One region of the Cupriavidus sp. FW306-1B-F12B genome, then DNA from elsewhere that is predicted to be linked to it. Evidence: predicted binding sites of a transcription regulator. Region 1 holds the regulator's gene; each other region holds the start of a gene.
What was found. The regulator FNR, encoded in region 1, switches genes on or off when oxygen is low (the NO sensors DNR and NnrR bind a similar motif). The targets are predictions, from matches to a motif close to TTGATNNNNATCAA.
Positions count from the first base shown of each region.

Region 2: paaA (1,2-phenylacetyl-CoA epoxidase subunit PaaA) is a predicted target of FNR. The motif match lies at 2,241-2,254, and genes of this name have one in related genera.
Region 3: AC3WLE_RS01050 (universal stress protein) is a predicted target of FNR. The motif match lies at 2,086-2,099, and genes of this name have one in related genera.
Region 4: hemN (oxygen-independent coproporphyrinogen III oxidase) is a predicted target of FNR. The motif match lies at 2,488-2,501, and genes of this name have one in related genera.

Region 1 covers NZ_JBYSXC010000018.1:88,848-92,990, forward strand. The annotation lists gene scpB (SMC-Scp complex subunit ScpB) at 1-293, opposite strand, end outside; gene AC3WLE_RS26150 (sulfite exporter TauE/SafE family protein) at 862-1,620, opposite strand; gene fnr (fumarate/nitrate reduction transcriptional regulator Fnr) at 1,699-2,424, shown strand; gene AC3WLE_RS26160 (hypothetical protein) at 2,487-2,732, opposite strand; gene AC3WLE_RS26165 (hypothetical protein) at 2,729-2,938, opposite strand; gene ccoG (cytochrome c oxidase accessory protein CcoG) at 2,968-4,143, opposite strand, start outside.
Region 2 covers NZ_JBYSXC010000001.1:300,308-304,450, reverse strand. The annotation lists gene paaD (1,2-phenylacetyl-CoA epoxidase subunit PaaD) at 1-110, opposite strand, end outside; gene paaC (1,2-phenylacetyl-CoA epoxidase subunit PaaC) at 116-871, opposite strand; gene paaB (1,2-phenylacetyl-CoA epoxidase subunit PaaB) at 882-1,163, opposite strand; gene paaA (1,2-phenylacetyl-CoA epoxidase subunit PaaA) at 1,218-2,204, opposite strand; gene paaX (phenylacetic acid degradation operon negative regulatory protein PaaX) at 2,336-3,277, shown strand; gene AC3WLE_RS01290 (DUF3304 domain-containing protein) at 3,841-4,143, shown strand, end outside.
Region 3 covers NZ_JBYSXC010000001.1:242,086-246,228, forward strand. The annotation lists gene AC3WLE_RS01040 (phosphoribosyltransferase) at 1-509, opposite strand, end outside; gene AC3WLE_RS01045 (zinc-dependent alcohol dehydrogenase family protein) at 529-1,542, opposite strand; gene AC3WLE_RS01050 (universal stress protein) at 1,550-2,005, opposite strand; gene AC3WLE_RS01055 (universal stress protein) at 2,310-3,146, shown strand; gene AC3WLE_RS01060 (universal stress protein) at 3,179-4,021, shown strand; gene AC3WLE_RS01065 (acetoacetate decarboxylase (ADC)) at 4,076-4,143, opposite strand, start outside.
Region 4 covers NZ_JBYSXC010000007.1:62,402-66,544, forward strand. The annotation lists gene AC3WLE_RS13965 (c-type cytochrome) at 1-869, shown strand, start outside; gene hemN (oxygen-independent coproporphyrinogen III oxidase) at 943-2,412, opposite strand; gene AC3WLE_RS13975 (ABC transporter substrate-binding protein) at 2,602-3,738, shown strand; partial or broken gene AC3WLE_RS13980 (ATP-binding protein) at 3,724-3,894, opposite strand; gene AC3WLE_RS13985 (UvrD-helicase domain-containing protein) at 3,975-4,143, opposite strand, start outside.

The sequences.
Region 1 (4,143 bases):
ATGATCGCCAGTGTTTCCATCACCGCGCGCGAATATTTTGGCGGCTTTTCAGGATTCAGCCGATCCAGGTATTCACGCATTTCCGGCCGGCTCTGGAAGCGCCAGCCGCTGGCCAGCGCCACCAGTTCCACGCCGCGCGGCCGCCAGTCCTGGCGCAGTTCATCAAGCAGCACGCGGATGGTGTCTGCGCCGACGTCGTCGTCAAACAGCCGCCGCAGATCATTGACGCGCAGCGGTTCCTGCGCGCAGATCAGCGCCGTCTCGAGGACGATCTTCGCCTCTTGGGTATTCATGTTGATGGTGTGCAGCCTGTCTTTGCACCTGCTCCCGGACGGATCCGGGGCACCGGAGATTTTGGATACAGCGGTGCGAAAGCCACCGCCATCTCATTGCGCAGCTAGCCGGATACCTGCTGCATCCAAGCCGTGCACTTCCCTATCTTTGCATCGAGTTGCCGGGCGTTCCGGCAGGAGATCGTTCGCATGCCGTTATGGGCCAGCCAGCGAACCTCTTGCGTAGCGCGTCCGCACATATCGGACGTCGCTGTCAGCGAACTGAAGGCCTCGGACGCAAGAAAAACGGGTATCGGGAGCAAGGCCGGCATCGCCAACACCGCAGTGCCAGCCGGACTTTTGAACCAGATCTTTTGAACCGGATGGACTTTGGGGACGGGACGGGCATCGAAAACCTTCCGCTTCCCCTGCCCTGAACTCGCCTTCTGGTATGAAGGCCGCCTGGCGCTGCTCGCCCGCTGCTTACCGCGGCTCACAAGACGCCGCGCGATACCGCAATGTTGGCGATTGTATGGCATTCCCGCCCCCGCCTGCAACCATCATCCGTTGCCCGCGCGGCGCCGGCGCCTCAGAACACCAGGCAGAATCCATGCTCGGCCAGCGAATGTGGCAACAGCACCGCTCGCGCAATGCCAAGGCCGCCGAACGCCATCACCGCCAGGCCGGCACCCAGGCGCACGCCGGGACGTCGCGACAGCGTACGCAAATAGCCCGACAGGCCGGAGAGCACCAGCAGGTTAGGCAGTGTGCCGAGCCCGAACACGCCCATCACGAGTGCGCCGGACGCCGCATTTCCCGCCAGCAGCGCCAGCGTGAGCGCCCCATAGACCATGCCGCACGGCACCAGTCCCCACGCCAGGCCCACGCCATATCGCCGCGCCAGGCCGCCGCGTGCGCGCACAAACGACGGCATGCCGCGTGCCACGCCAGCCAGCCGGCGCGCCACCGTTGCGCCGGCACGCGCCGCCAGCCGCTCCAGCCAGTCGACGGTAAAAGTGTTGCCGCGCAGCAACCGCCAGCCCGACCATAGCAGCATGACGCTGCCTGCGCCGAACAGCCAGCGCTGCACCGGCAGATAGTCCTGCTTCCACGCCGAAGCACCGACCGCGCCCAGCGCGGCCCCAAGCAGCATATAGGTCGAGATCCGGCCCAGGTGCATTATCAGCAACTCGCCCAGCCAGGCGGCACGGCTGGGCACAAGACTGATCGTGGCCGCCGCCCCGCGGCGTTGCTCCACGGCCAGCGCCACGCCGCCGCACATGGCAGCGCAGTGGACCCCGCCCAGCAAAGCCAGCAGAAAAACGCTGATCAGTACGCCAAATGTCAATTCTCACTCCCTACCACATCACATCGCACGGTAAAATGTCCTTATCGCGCCCTCGCTGCCATTTCTAGCAGGTTCCAATTGCTCACCTCCATTCCCATTACCGAGATGTCACCCCGCTGCTCCACCTGTGCGATGGGGCAGCTGTGCCTTCCGGTCGGCATGTCGCAGCAAGACCTTGCCAAGATGGACACGCTGGTTCAGGAACGCATCCGTGTGCACAAGGGTGAAACCCTGTATCGCATGGGCGATCCGCTCACCGCGGTCTATGCCGTGCGCTTTGGCACGCTCAAGACCCACGTCACCACTGAAGACGGCCGCTCGCAGATTACCGGCTTCCACCTGCCCGGCGAAATTGTCGGTCTCGACGGGCTGGGCGAGATGCAGCATGCCTCCGATGCCGCCGCGCTGGAGGACACCGAAGTCTGCGTGGTCCGCATGAGCGAGTTGCAATCGCTGTCGGCAGACCTGCCGTCGCTGCAGCAGCAGTTCCTGCGCCTGATGGGCAAGGAAATCACGCATGACCAACTGATGCTGGTCACGCTGGGCTCGATGCGCGCCGAGGAACGCCTTGCCGCCTTCCTGATCAACCTCTCTGAGCGCCTGTCGGCGCGCGGCTATTCGGCGTCCGAGTTCGTGATGCGCATGAGCCGCGAAGAGATCGGCAGCTACCTGGGCCTGAAGCTCGAAACCGTCAGCCGCCTGTTCTCTCGCTTTGCCGAAGCCGGCCTGATCCAGATTCGCCAGCGCCACGTCAAGCTCGTGGACATCGACGGCATCAAGCAACTCTACAGCCGCTCCTGCTAAGCGGCCAAGGCGCTGTCATGGCCGCATCCGGCCATGACAGCGCAGGCCTCACGGCAGCCCGCTTACTCCAGTTCGTCGGTATCGCTGAGCCGCGTCGGCATGGTGTAGAGCGTCAGTCCGCTGGACAACGCGCAGAACACCCAGGCCATCAGGAAGCCGATGGTGTAGACCGATTCGCGGGACGCTTCGATCGGCTGGCCGAAGAAGCTCAGGTCACCGGGATCCACCACCGAAAACACCGTCGCGGTCGCAAACCCAGCCATCAGGAACGCCGGCCAGAGTACCCACATCAGCCAGCGCAACCTCATGGCTGCCTCACAGCGGCAGCCTTGGGCGGCGCGGCGTCGACCTTCTCGACCACCAGGCCATGGCGCGTTGCACCCTGCACCGGCATGTCCGGATGCGCGGATGCCAGCCAGATTGTCACGCCGCACGCCACCATCGCCACCAGCGGGCCGCTCATCAACAGCCACGGCCACGGCTCCTTCCACCACGGATTGCCTTGCTGACTCATCTTGTCCCCCTTCATCTTGACGACTAGCTTCACAAATCGCGCGGCACGATGAAACTGGTGGATTGCCGGATTTCGGCATGCCCCCGCTCCGTGCCTTCGCTCGTCACTGTCACGTTGATCTTGTGCGTGCCCTGCGCCGCGGCCTCGATCGGCACGCGGATCCGGATCGGCAGCAACCGGTTGGACGTCGGCGCCAGCGATTCGGCCTGCTTGTCGTATTCCACCGTCAGGTTCTTCAATTCGTCGCTGTCGGCGCGCACGCTGATCTGCATCGGCGCTTCGGTGGTGTTGATCAGCTGCAGGCGATAGACATTCTCGATCCAGCGGCCTTCCACTTCACGGCCGAGCGCACCACGGTCGCGGATGATGTCGACCTTCAGCGGCGTGCGCAGCGCGATCGAAGCCATGAACCCGGCCAGCAGTGCCACCCAGATCACGGAATAGATAACGACGCGCGGGCGCAGCAGGCGCTTGCGCGATGCCGCCGCGGACAAGCCCTTGCGCATCGCGTTTTCCGAGGTGTACCGGATCAGGCCGCGCGGATATGCCATCTTGTCCATGACCTGGTCGCAGGCGTCGATGCAGGCGCCGCAGCCGATGCACTCGTACTGCAGGCCGTCGCGGATATCGATGCCCGTCGGGCACACCTGCACGCAGATGCTGCAGTTGACGCAGTCGCCAAGCCCCGCCTTGTGGTGGTCGGTCTTGCGCGACCGGCTGCCGCGCGGCTCGCCGCGGCCGACGTCGTAGGTCACGACATAGGTATCGCGATCCACCATCACGCTCTGGAAGCGCGCATACGGGCACATGTACTTGCACACCTGCTCGCGCATGAAGCCCGCATTGCCCCAGGTGGCGAACGCGTAGAACAGCATCCAGAACGACTGCCACGGCCCCAGCGACAGGCTGAGCACCTCGCCGCCCAGTTCGCGGATCGGTGCGAAATAGCCGATGAAGGTAAAGCCGGTCCAGAGCGCAATCAGCACCCACAGGAAGTGCTTGGTCGCCTTGAGACGGAACTTGCGCAGGCTCCACGGATCGCCGTCGAGCCGGATGCGGGCGATGCGGTCGCCTTCGACCCGCCGCTCGATCCACATGAAGATCTCGGTGTAGACCGTCTGCGGACAGGCATAGCCGCAGAACAGCCGCCCCGCGATCGCCGTGAACAGGAACAGCGCCAGCGCCGAGATGACCAGCAGCACCGC
Region 2 (4,143 bases), on a different contig from region 1:
ACGATGCCGAGGTCCACCACGGAGATCACCGGGATCTCGGGATCGGGCACGGTATCGAGCCAGGTCCAGACCTGCCCGATGGCCGGGCGTGCGATCGCTTGCGCAGTCATGGCGTTCACCAGCTGGCGCCCGGATAGGCGCGCTGCAGGAACTGCATTTCGGCCAGCAGGTAGCCGAGGTGTTCGGTATGGCGGCCGTGGCGGCCGCCGCTCTGCGACCACGTGCCGGCAGGCAGCTGCAGCGTGGCCTCTTCCAGCACCGCGGCCACGTGGCGCTGCCACGGTTCGGCCAGTGAGGCGGGGTCGGGCACCACGCCGGCCTGCACCAGCGCGGCGTCGCCCGCGTCGGACTCGAACAGCTCACCGCTGAACATCCACAGGTCGTCGAACGCATCCTGCATGCGGCGGTGGCTCTCTTCGCTGCCGTCGCCCAGGCGCACCACCAGGTCGGCACTGCGGCGCACGTGGTAGGTCACTTCCTTGAGCGACTTGGCGGCGATCTCGGCGATGCGGGCATCGGTCGAGCGCTGCAGCCCGTCGAGCAGGAAGTAGTGCCAGGTGTCGAACAGGAACTGCCGTGCCAGCGTATCGGCATAGCTGCCGTTGGGCTGCTCCACCAGCAGCGGGTTGCGGAACTGGTGGGCGTCGCGCAGGTAGGCCAGCTGGTCGGCGCTGCGGCCGGCGCCCTCCACTTCCGCGGCGTAGCCCAGCCACAGCCGGGTCTGGCCGATCAGGTCGAGCGCGACATTGGTCAGCGCGATGTCCTCTTCCAGCGCGGGGCCGCGGCCGCACCATTCCGACAGGCGCTGGCCGAGGACCAGCGTGGAGTCGCCGAGGCGCAGCAGGTATTCGAGCTTGTGGTTGTCCATCATGCGGGCCGTATCAGATGTGCTTGACGGCTTCCGGCATCGGGAAGAACGTCGGGTGGCGGTAGACCTTGCTGTTGGCCGGCTCGAACAGCGGGCCCTTGTCGCCGGGGCTGCTGGCGACCACATCGCCGGCCTTCACCACCCAGACGCTGACGCCCTCGTTGCGGCGCGTATAGACGTCACGCGCGTTGTTGATCGCCATTTCGCCGTCCGGCGCGTGCAGGCTGCCCACGTGCTTGTGGGCCAGGCCGTGCTGGCTGCGGATAAAGATCTCCCAAAGCGGCCACTCTTTCATGGCAACCTCCTGTGTCATTGCGTTGGATGGATGGCGGCGCCGCGCGCCGCGGTGTCAGGCGGCGGCGCGCTGCGCCTGCTTGTCGGCGTGGGTCACCAGGGCGTCGCGGAACCACGCGCCCTCTTCCCAGGCCTTGACGCGGCTGCGCAGGCGGTCGCGGTTGCAGGGGCCGTTGCCCTGGATGACGTTGTAGAACTCGGACCAGTCGATCTCGCCGAAGTCATAGTGGCCGCGCTCCTCGTTCCACTTCAGCTCGGGATCCGGAATGGTCAGGCCCAGGTACTCGGCCTGCGGCACGGTCTGGTCGACCATCTTCTGGCGCAGCTCGTCATTGGAGAACAGCTTGATGCGCCATTGCATGGATTGCGCGCTGTTGGGCGAATCGCCGTCGGACGGGCCGAACATCATCAGCGCCGGCCACCACCAGCGGTTGAGCGCGTCCTGCGCCATCTGCTTCTGCTCGGGGGTGCCGTTGCACAGCGACAGCAGGATGTCGTAGCCCTGGCGCTGGTGGAACGACTCTTCCTTGCACACGCGCACCATGGCGCGCGCATAGGGCCCGAACGAGCAGCGGCACAGCGGCACCTGGTTGATGATGGCCGAGCCGTCGACCAGCCAGCCGATCATGCCGATATCGGCCCAGCTCAGCGTCGGGTAGTTGAAGATGCTGGAATACTTGGCCTTGCCGGTGTGCAGGTCGCCCAGCATCTGGTCGCGCGACACGCCCAGGGTTTCGGCCGCGCTGTAGAGATACAGGCCATGGCCGGCCTCATCCTGGATCTTGGCCAGCAAGACTGCCTTGCGCTCCAGCGTCGGCGCGCGGGTGACCCAGTTGCCTTCCGGCAGCTGGCCCACGATTTCCGAATGCGCATGCTGCGAGATCTGGCGGACCAGGGTCTTGCGATAGGCCTCGGGCATCCAGTCCTTGGCCTCGATCTTGATCCCGGCATCGACGCGCGCCTGGAACTCACGCTCCTGCGGCTCCATTTCTTCCATGGCGCGAAGCCTCGTCGCTCCTGTCTCCACCAGCTGTGCGTACATCCTTTGCTCCGCTCTTGGTTGCTCTGAATCGGGGTCTTGACCTGCATCAACATCGTCAGTTGCAACGGATGGTAGTGATACAATTTGATTCAATCAATCTGCATTTGTGTATCACTTCAGGGAGCAGGCCGATGGCGACGCCAGGCACCGATCCGGTTTCTCCGCGCGTGGCGCGGCTGGCACGCGGGCTGAAGCTGGGCGCCAATTCCATGCTGGTGACCTTGTTCGGCGATGTGGTGGCGCCGCGGCCCCAGGCAATCTGGCTGGGCAGCCTGATCCGGCTGGCGGCGCCGTTCGGCATCAATGACCGGCTGGTGCGAACCGCCACCTTCCGCCTGACCGCCGACGACTGGCTGGCCGCGACCAGGATCGGGCGGCGCAGCTACTACGGGCTGTCAGAAGCCGGTTTGCAGCGTGTACTGCACGCCGGCAAGCGCATCTACGCGGGTGAGGCATCCGAATGGGACGGCCGCTGGACCCTGGTGATGGTGCGCGGTGACGTACGCGCCACGGTCCGGCAGAAGCTGAAGCGGGAATTGCTGTGGGAGGGCTTCGGCGCCATCGCGCCAGGGGTGATGGCCCACCCCAATGCGGACCTCGCCTCGCTGCGCGAAATCGTCCAGGCCGCACGCGCGCAGGACGATGTGGCGGTGATGGAGGCAAGCAGCCTTGACGCGTTTTCCATCCGGCCGCTGCAGGCGCTGATGCACCAGACCTTCAAGCTTGGCGACGTGGCCGCCGCCTGGCAGGCACTGCTGCGCCGCTTTACGCCGCTGGCCGGAGAGGCCGCCGGGCTTGCTCCGGCCGATGCCTTCTTCGTGCGGACGCTGCTGGTGCACGAATACCGGCGCGTGCTGCTGCGCGATCCCAACCTGCCCGAGGCGATGCTGCCGCAAGACTGGCCCGGCCGCACCGCGCGCGGCTTGTGCCACACCCTGTATGGGGCGCTGCTCGACGCCAGCGAAGACTACCTGCACCGCGTGGTGGAAGTAGCGGACGGTTCGCTGCAGGATGCCAACCGGAGCCTGCGCCTGCGCTTTGGGGCCGGCGCGCAGGCGGCCAACGGCAATTAACCGGGCAACCGGGTAATCCCGGCTGCGCAACTGCGCAAATGGCTTGCGCCGGGTTTCGCGCAGAATGAACTCGCCAGCTTCAGGAAGTTGCGAGGACGGCTAGTCATGATCCTCACGAGTGGCTTCCGTGTGCGTCCGCCCAGGCCCGATTTCGCGTTCTTTGCAGAATCCGGATAACGGCAAGGATGCTCCCGCACCGATACTCACTCCAACGTTCATGACTCAGCCCGCAGCCTTCCGATGCCAGCCATTTTCTGCCCTCTTTCCTTCCGTCCGCCGAAATCCCGCGCCATCGGTCTTGCCCTGGTACTGGGCCGCACGGTTGTCAGGGTCGCGCCCTGTTCGAGGGAGTGCCACTGACGGCGTGACGCCTTGAAGTTCTTGGCCGATCCATTGGTGGCCACGCCGAAAAATGCAAATCTTTGTCAAGAATCATCGAATTTAGGAATCGTCCCATAGTATTTGCGCTTTTGTCGGGGTAGCGTCTTCGGCTACCCCGCGCCTTGTCGTTGGCTGAAGCGTCGCTGTGCGCGGACCTGGTGGCTTTCACTGGAGCATCGCCCATGCACACTTTTCCACCGACTATTTCCTTTAAGACACGACGATATGGCATCGTGGCCGCCTTGCTGGCCGGCTTCGCGCTGGCGCTCGCCGGCTGCGCCAGCTACGGCGACTGGCTCGAAGATGCCAAGCCGAAATCAAAATTGATCGCGGGTGACGCCCAATCCCTGAACTACACCCCGTACTACATTCACTCCTTCAACGTGACGGGGCCAAATGGTGTTGGCGGCGGTGGCTCCAATATCGTCCCCGCTTACCCGGACGGTCGTCCGTCCTCGGGTGGTGTGCGCTGCTGCATTAGTTTC
Region 3 (4,143 bases), on a different contig from region 1:
CAAATGACTTCGTCGGCAAGCGCGCGGACCCGGTCCAGCCCGGCTGGGGTGGCGATCGGGAGCGCGCATATGAGCCGGGCAGGGTGCCGCTTGCGCAGGCTGGCGAGGGCCGCATACATCGTTGCGCCGCTCACCAGGCCGTCATCCACGACGATCACCACGCGACCGCCCGGATCCGCCGGCTTGCGAACCGGCGTATACACGGCGCGCTGCCTGCGAAGCTGGTCGAACTGGGCATCACGCTGGCTGTCGGCGCCGCCACTTGCGTCCATTGCGTCCGTGCACCATGTCGCGCCAGAGTCGTCCAGTGCTACGCCAGGAACGATCCTGCGCGCCATCACCAGGTCGAAGTCAGCGCCCAGTGCGTCGGCCACGACGCGCCCGACCGGCACGCCGCCGCGCGGAATCGCCAGCACCAGGGCACCGGTTCCCCGATACGCGCGCAACGCCCAGGCGAGCTCTGAGCCCGCATGCTCACGTGCCTGAAAACGTGTCTGGTAACGGCTCATCGAACTATCTGCCAGGGATCTATTGACGGAGTTTCAGGACGACGGCGCCGGTAAGCCGGCCCTCGCGCAGGTCGGCCAGTGCTTCGTTGGCCTGCTCCAGCGGATACGCGGTGGTGTGCGTATGCAGCGGGGTCCGGGCGGCGATATCCATCAGCGCGAAGCCGTCGGCACGCGTGAGGTTGGCTACGGAACACAGGCGCCTTTCTTCCCAAAGCAGCTGGTAAGGCATGCTTGGGATATCGCTCATATGAATTCCGCCGCAGACCACGATGCCACCCTTGTCCACGGCGCGCAGCGCCTTGGGCACCAGCGCGCCCACCGGGGCGAAAATCAGCGCGGCGTCCAGCGGCACGGGCGACTCGAGGTCGCTCGCGCCGGCCCAGCACGCGCCGGATTGATAGGCGAGTTGCTGGGCGCCTGCGTCGCCCGTGCGGGTGAAGGCGTAGACTTCGCGGCCTTGCGCCACCGCGATCTGCGTCACCAGGTGGGCGGCGGCGCCAAAGCCGTAGATGCCGACGCGCTGCGCATGGCTGGCTGCGCCCGCCATGCGCAGCGTCCGGTAGCCGATCAGGCCGGCGCAGAGTAGTGGTGCGGCGTGTTCGTCATCGTAGCCGGGCGGAATCCGGAAACAATAGCCGCTGTCGGCAACAACGTACTCCGCATAGCCGCCATCGCGGGTATAGCCGGTGAACAACGGTGCGTCGCAAAGATTCTCGTGATGACGCAGGCAGTAGCGACAATGGCCACAGCTATGTCCGAGCCAGGGCACACCGACGCGGTCGCCCGGCTTGAAGGCGGTGACACCGGCGCCGCACAAATCCACCCGTCCGACGATTTCATGTCCCGGGATGAGCACCGGCTTGGGATGGCGCAGGTCGCCGTCGGCGATATGCAGGTCGGTCCGGCACACCCCGCAAGCCCCCACTGCAATGCGAAGTTCGCCGGGCCCCGGTTCGGGAACCGGCAAGTGGTGGAGGCGCAGCGGCAGGCCTGCGCCCTCGAAGACCATCGCACGCATGGTTTGGTGGGGCATGGCGCGCCTAACCTTCGACTTCGCTGCGGACCAGGAGCACAGGCTTGCTGGTCTTGGCAAGCACGCCTTCCGACACGCTGCCCATCAGCAGGCGCCGGACGCCGCGGCGGCCGTGGGTGCCAAGCACGATCAGGTCGGCATTCCACGCATCGGCTTCGGTGACAATGGTCAACGAGATCCGGCCGGGCGCCACCGGCTTTTCATCCAGTTTCACCGAATTGCGCACGCCTGCTTCGCTGAGCCTGGCTGAGGCGGCATCCAGCGCCTTGCGGCCGTGCGCGGTGATGTTGTCGACCAGTTCCTTGGGGTTGAAGTAACTGGCCTCGAAGAACACATCGCTGTCGTCTACCACGAACAACGCCTTGACCTCGGCCCCGGTTGCCTTGGCGATGATGATGGCCTGGCTCAGTGCCAGGTCGGAAGAACGGCTGCCATCGACGGCGAGCAGGATGCGCTGGTACATGATGGATCTCCTGAAGGGCAAGGGTGTGTTCGACGTTGCGATGCGCTGCATTCAGCGTAGGCGCCGGCCTCGATAAGCGCTTGATATAGGTCAACCCGAAGGGGCAGGCGCCGCGAGAAATTGACCGCAGACAGAAGTGATGGCCGCATGGCTTGACGGGTTTTCATACCTTTGTTCGCAGTAGCCTCCACCGCACATGAGGACGAACTTGAGCCATGTCGCCGCATGCTGGCCCGTTGATCCGGGTCAAGCGCCGCTCGGCCTTGCTGCCTAGACTGGTCTGTAGTTGAGGGTGAGGGCGATCATGGCTTACGACAGCATCCTGGTGCATCTGGACAGCAATCCGCAGGCACGGCAGCGGCTCGAAGTGGCGGGGCGACTTGCGGCGGCCAGCCAGTGCCGGCTGATCGGCATGTACGCCGGTTTCATTCCCGATCCTGCCTGGTTCTACCTCATGGAAGGCGCGCAGCAATATGTCGCGGACGATCTGGCCCGGCGCAAGCAGGTCAGGGAAGACGTCCGCGCGCAGTTTCTGGCTGCAACCCAGGCCATGCCGGTGCGCGCGGAGTGGCGCGCCGCGGAGCAGGGGACGGTGGCATCGGTGCTGCGCGAGGCCCGCGAGGCCGGCCTGGTCGTTGCCGGCCAGTACGACCCCGGCAATACCGAAGGGCCGGTGGCCCGGCAACTGCTGGAATCGCTGCTGCTGGAGACCGGCCGACCGACGCTCGTGGTGCCGTGCGCGGGCACGTTTCCAACGCTGGGTACGCGCGTGATCGTGGCGTGGAATGGCAGCCGCGAGGCGGCGCGGGCGCTTCACGACGCCGTGCCGCTGATGGCCGGCGCGCAGGCGCGCATTCTTTGCGCACAGACCGCGGCCAAGGAGGCAAGAGCCGACGCCACCCCGGTCGGCCACGCCGCACGCGTGCTGGAGCGCCACGGCGTCGCCGTGGAAATCGAACACGGTCCTGGTGGGGCTGACCTGACCATCGGCGAACTCATCCTTTCGCGCGCGGCGGATTTCGATGCCGACCTGATTGTGATGGGTGCCTACGGACACGGTCGCATGCGGGAACTGGTGCTGGGCGGTGTCACGCGTACGCTGCTTGACTCAATGACCGCACCGGTGCTGTTTTCACGATGATGCAAGGTCAAACCAAAGAGTGGAATCACGTCATGGACTTCAGAACCATCCTTGTCGACCTGAGCGAAGATGCTGCACGGTCCGCACGCATTGAAACGGCAGCACGGCTTGCCGAAAAGTCCGGCGGCAGCGTGGTCGGACTGACGGCAACAGGAACGCACCTGGAGCCGTTTCGTGGGGCGGGCGAAGAAGCCGGGCAATACGGCGTGCTTGCCGCGAACCATTTACACAAGCTGGCTGCGGCTCACAGGAACGCACTCGAAACGCTGACCGGGCAAGTGTCGCCGGCCATTCCCACCCGGCACATCGTTGTCGAAGCCGAGTCTGGCTGGGCGCTTGCCGACGAGGGCCGCTTCGCCGATCTCATCCTGCCCGCAGCGCCCTCGGCGCAGGCCGATGTGCCGGCTCTGCTGGCCGGGGTCGCGGAGTACGCGATGCTCAATGCAGGCCGGCCCATCCTGCTGGTGCCGGGCGCGTCCGGCCCGCGACTTGGCGGCCATGTCGCCATCGCCTGGAACGGCGGCCGGGAGGCCGCGCGCGCGGTCGCGGACGCACTGCCGTGGCTTGTGCATGCCAGCGCCGTTACCGTCCTGGTGGTCAGTGCTGGCAAGCACAGCGCTGCCGGTGAGAAAGCGGCCTATCGTGACAGCGCGGATCGGCTGACAGCGTGGCTGCTCAGCCATGGCATCCACGCCAGTCTGCTGGTCGGAGAGGGCGATCCCGACCACGTGCTGCCACAACTTGCGGCCAAGGTTCAGGCCGGCCTGCTGGTCGCGGGCGGCTATGGCCGCTCCCGGCTGAGGGAGCTGGTGCTGGGTGGCACCACCCGCGCCCTGCTGCGCCAGTCAGGCTTGCCAGTCTTCATGTCGCACTGAGGCTAACCCTCCTGGGCGGTTGGGGCTACCGGCGTCGACTCAACGACAGAAGGATCACAGCGGCTTGGGGGAATACAGCGCGCTTTGGAATTCTGGCACGTACTCGTATTTCATCATCTTCC
Region 4 (4,143 bases), on a different contig from region 1:
AACACGACGAACACGAGTCTCCCATCAAAACCCCGAAGCAGCTGATCGCAGTTGTGATCGCGGCTTTCCTGGTGCCGATCATCGTGATCATTCTGCTGGTCAACTTTGTCGGACACGGCTCGACTGAAAGCGCCGGCGCCGCCACCACGGCGGAAGCCGTCAACGACCGCATCAAGCCGGTCGCCTCGCTCGAAATCAAGGATCCCAATGCGCCGCGCGTCTTCAAGACGGGCGAGCAGGTCTACAAGGAAATCTGCGCCGCGTGCCACGCCACCGGCGCAGCGGGTGCACCCAAGTACGCCAACGCTGGCGACTGGACCGCGCGCATCGGCCAGGGCTTTGACGGCCTGATGAAGTCGGTGATAAACGGCAAGGGCGCGATGGCCGCGCGCGCCGGCACCACGCCGGACGACTACGCCGACTACGAACTGGCCCGTGCCGTGGTCTACATGGCCGACGCCGGCGGCGCCAAGTTCCCGGAACCGGCTGCCCCGGCTGCCGCCGCGCTGGCGACCGCCGCAGCCCCTGATGCCGCCGCCGGTCCGGCCGCCGCTGCCGCGCCTGCACCGGCCGCTGCAGCGGCCCCGGCAGCCGCTGCCGCCGCACCTGCTGCTGCGCCGGCCGCCTCGGCCGACGTGGGCAAGAAGGTCTACGAGCAGGTCTGCGCCGCCTGCCACGCCGCCGGCGTGGCAGGTGCGCCCAAGTTCGGCGACAAGGCCGCCTGGGCGCCGCGCCTGAAGGAAGGCATGGACGCGGTCCACAACTTTGCGCTCAAGGGCAAGGGCGTGATGCCGCCCAAGGGTGGCTACGCCGGCCCGGACGCGGACGTGATCGCCGCTTCGGACTACATGGCCAACGCCGCCAAGTAAGTCCGCCTGCTGCAAACGAAAAGCCCGCGCATATTGCGCGGGCTTTTTTTCGTCCGTACCGCCTGCGCGGCCGCTACACCACGCGCGAGTACCGCGCCCGCGGCACGAAGCGCACCGGCTGCGCGCCATCGTTGGCGGCAACGGCCTGGGCACCGGTGTCCGCGGGCCGCGCGGCGTCCTCGCGCAGGTAGTGGTCGAACACCATCGCCACGCGCCGCACCAGCAACCGGCCCAGCGGCGTCACGGTGATGCGTTCCGGCGCGCATTGCACCAGCCCGTCAGCGCCCAGTGCAGCAAGGTCGGCCAGTTCCGGCGCAAAGGCCGTGCCGAAGCGGATGCCGTGGCGCGCTTCCAGCGCCGGGATATCGAGCACCCCATTGCACATCAGGTCGCCGATGATCTCGCGCCGCAGGTGGTCGTCGACGCTCATCGCCACGCCGCGCGCCAGCGGCAGGCGGCCGTGGTCGAGCGCGCCGTAGTACTCGTCCAGCGTGCGCGCATTTTGCACGTAGCGCCCCGCGATCGCGCCGATCGCGGAAATGCCGAGCCCGACCTGGTCGTAGCCGGCGTGCGTTGAGTAACCCTGGAAGTTGCGCTGCAGCCGCCCTTCGCGCTGGGCCACGGCGAGGTCGTCGTCGGGCAGCGCGAAATGGTCCATGCCGATATAAACGTAGCCCTCGGCGGTCAGCCGCTCGATGGTGGAGACCAGGATGTCGAGCTTCTCGCCGGCGGGCGGCAAGGCGTTTTCGTCGATGCGGCGTTGCGGCTTGAACACATGCGGCAGGTGCGCGTAGCTATAGACCGAGAGCCGGTCGGGACGCAGCGCCAGCACCTGCTCGATGGTGCGGCCAAAGCGCGCCGCGGTCTGGTGCGGCAGGCCGTAGATCAGGTCCAGGCTGACCGAGCGGAAACCCAGCGTGCGTGCGGCATCCACCACGGCGCGGGTCTCTTCGAACGGCTGGATGCGATGGATGGCCTGCTGGACCTCGGGATCGAAATCCTGCACGCCCAGGCTGACGCGGTTGAAGCCCAGCTCGGCCAGCAGCGCAATGCGGGCGTGGTCGACGCGGCGCGGATCGATCTCGATCGAATGCTCGCCCTCGGCCGCCAGCTCGAAATGCTCATGCAGCAGCGCCATCACGCGGCGCATCTCGCCGGGGTCGAGGAAGGTCGGCGTGCCCCCGCCCCAGTGCGACTGCAGCACCTGGCGGCGCGGCCCGAGCCGGTCTGCCACCAGCGCCATCTCGCGGCCCAGGTAGTTGACGTAGCGGGCGCTGCGGCCATGGTCGCGCGTGATGATCTTGTTGCAGCCGCAGTAGTAGCAGATGTTCTCGCAGAACGGGATATGCAGGTACAGCGACAGCGGCGCCGGCGCGTCGGCGCGGCAGGCGGCGAGTGCGTCGTGGTACAGCGACAGGTCGGGCCCGTTGCGGAAGCGGTCGGCCGTCGGGTACGAGGTATAGCGCGGGCCGTTGCCGTCGATGCGGCCGGCCAGCGCGCGGAAGTCGGACAGTGCGCGGCGGTCGGGCGCAGGGAAAGTCATGGCAGACGGGATCATGGGGGCGCGGGGGTATGGGTGTATGACGGCCCATCGTAGGGCCGCACCGCCGCTGGCGCGTTGACCGCCGTCAAGCGCGGGCATTGGACCTGCGGGCGGCGGGCGTCACATTGGTGTCATGTGTGGCGGATACGCTGCGCGCCACCGCCGGCCCGCGCGTCACCTGCCCCTGCAATGCCAACTCCCGACCAGACATCAACGCATCCGCCGTACCCACCGCTGCGCAGCCACCTGGCAGCACCGGCCCGGCACCGGCGCCGCCTGCTTGCCGCCGCCGGCGCGGCCCTGGCCCTGCCCGCCTGGCCAGCTCTGTCGCAGACGCAGGCGCGCCGCACGGTCGTGGTCGGCCACCTGCTCGACCGCGGCGGCGCGCAAGCCGACCTTGCGCGCGACTACCTGGCCGGGGCCAAGGTCATGTTCGATGCTGTCAACGCCGGCAACGGCCCGGTGCGCATCGCGCACGTGGTCCGTGACGCCGATCCCGACCCGCGCCGCGCGCTGGCGCAGGCGGTGTCGCTGGCCGATACCGAACGCGCCGAGCTGCTGTTCGGCCCGGGCGACCGGCTGTTGCCGGCGCTGGCGGCATCGGCCGAGCTGGGCCGGCGCGGCGTGCAGATCGTGGCGCCGCTGTCGGGGCTTGCGCTGGCGGCCGACAACGTCTGGTTCACCCGTGCCGACTACCAGGCCGAACTGGACGCGGCGGTACGCCAGCTGCGCAGCTACGGCCTGACCAGCATCGCGCTGGCCCTGGCGCCGGACTTCGCCGCCCCGTCGCTGGCCCGGCTGGAGGCGCAGACCGGGACGCGCGCAGTGCCGCTCGACGCCAATCCCGAGGCCGCCGCCCGGCGCATCGCCGCCACTCGCCCGGGCGCGGTGATCGTGGCGGGCGATACCCTTGCCTACGCCGGGCTGGGCCGCGCGCTGGCGGTGCAGGGCTGGTACGGTTTCCTGGTCGGGCTGTCGTCGGTCAGCGCCACCGCCGCGCGCGAGATCCTGGGCGCTGGCTACAACGGCGGCATGGTGCTGACCCAGGTCGCGCCCGGGCCGCAACAGGCAACGCTGCGGGTGGTGAAGGAACACGTGGCGCGCATGAAGCAATACCTGGATGAGCCGCCGTCGCCGGCCACGCTGGCTGGCTATATCGGCGCGGCATGGCTGGCGCGCGCGCTGGCCGGCCTGCGCGGCAGCGGCGCGGCCGAGATGCGGCGGGCACTGCAGGGGCGCGTGGACGTGGGCGATTTCCCGCTCGACTTCACGCACGGGCAGCGCGGCTCGCAGTACGTCACGCTGGCGGCGTCAGCCGCGCGGTAGGGACAGGCGCGCGCGCAGGCCGCCTTCGGGGCGGTTGCTCAGGGTCAGCTCGCCGCCATGGCGCGCGGCAATGTCGACCGCGATCGACAACCCCATGCCGACCCCGCCGGTGGCGCGGCTGCGCGAGGATTCGACGCGGTCGAACGGCGCGAGCAGCACAGCCGCCATACTAGGCATGCCTGCACCCCGCGTCTTGTCAGCCTGGTAGGCCTTTGTATCGGGACTGTAGCGCCCGTTCAGCCCGGGGCTGTCTTGCCGCCGTTTCCCAGCAGTGCCTTGAGCGCGCCGAGCCGGTCCTTGGGGCTCATCGCCGGGGTTTCATCCACCGGCGCAGGCGCCTCCTCCAGCTTCATCTCGCCGATAAAGCGCGAAGGCTGGCACGAGTAGGTCTCTCGCGCGCGCTTG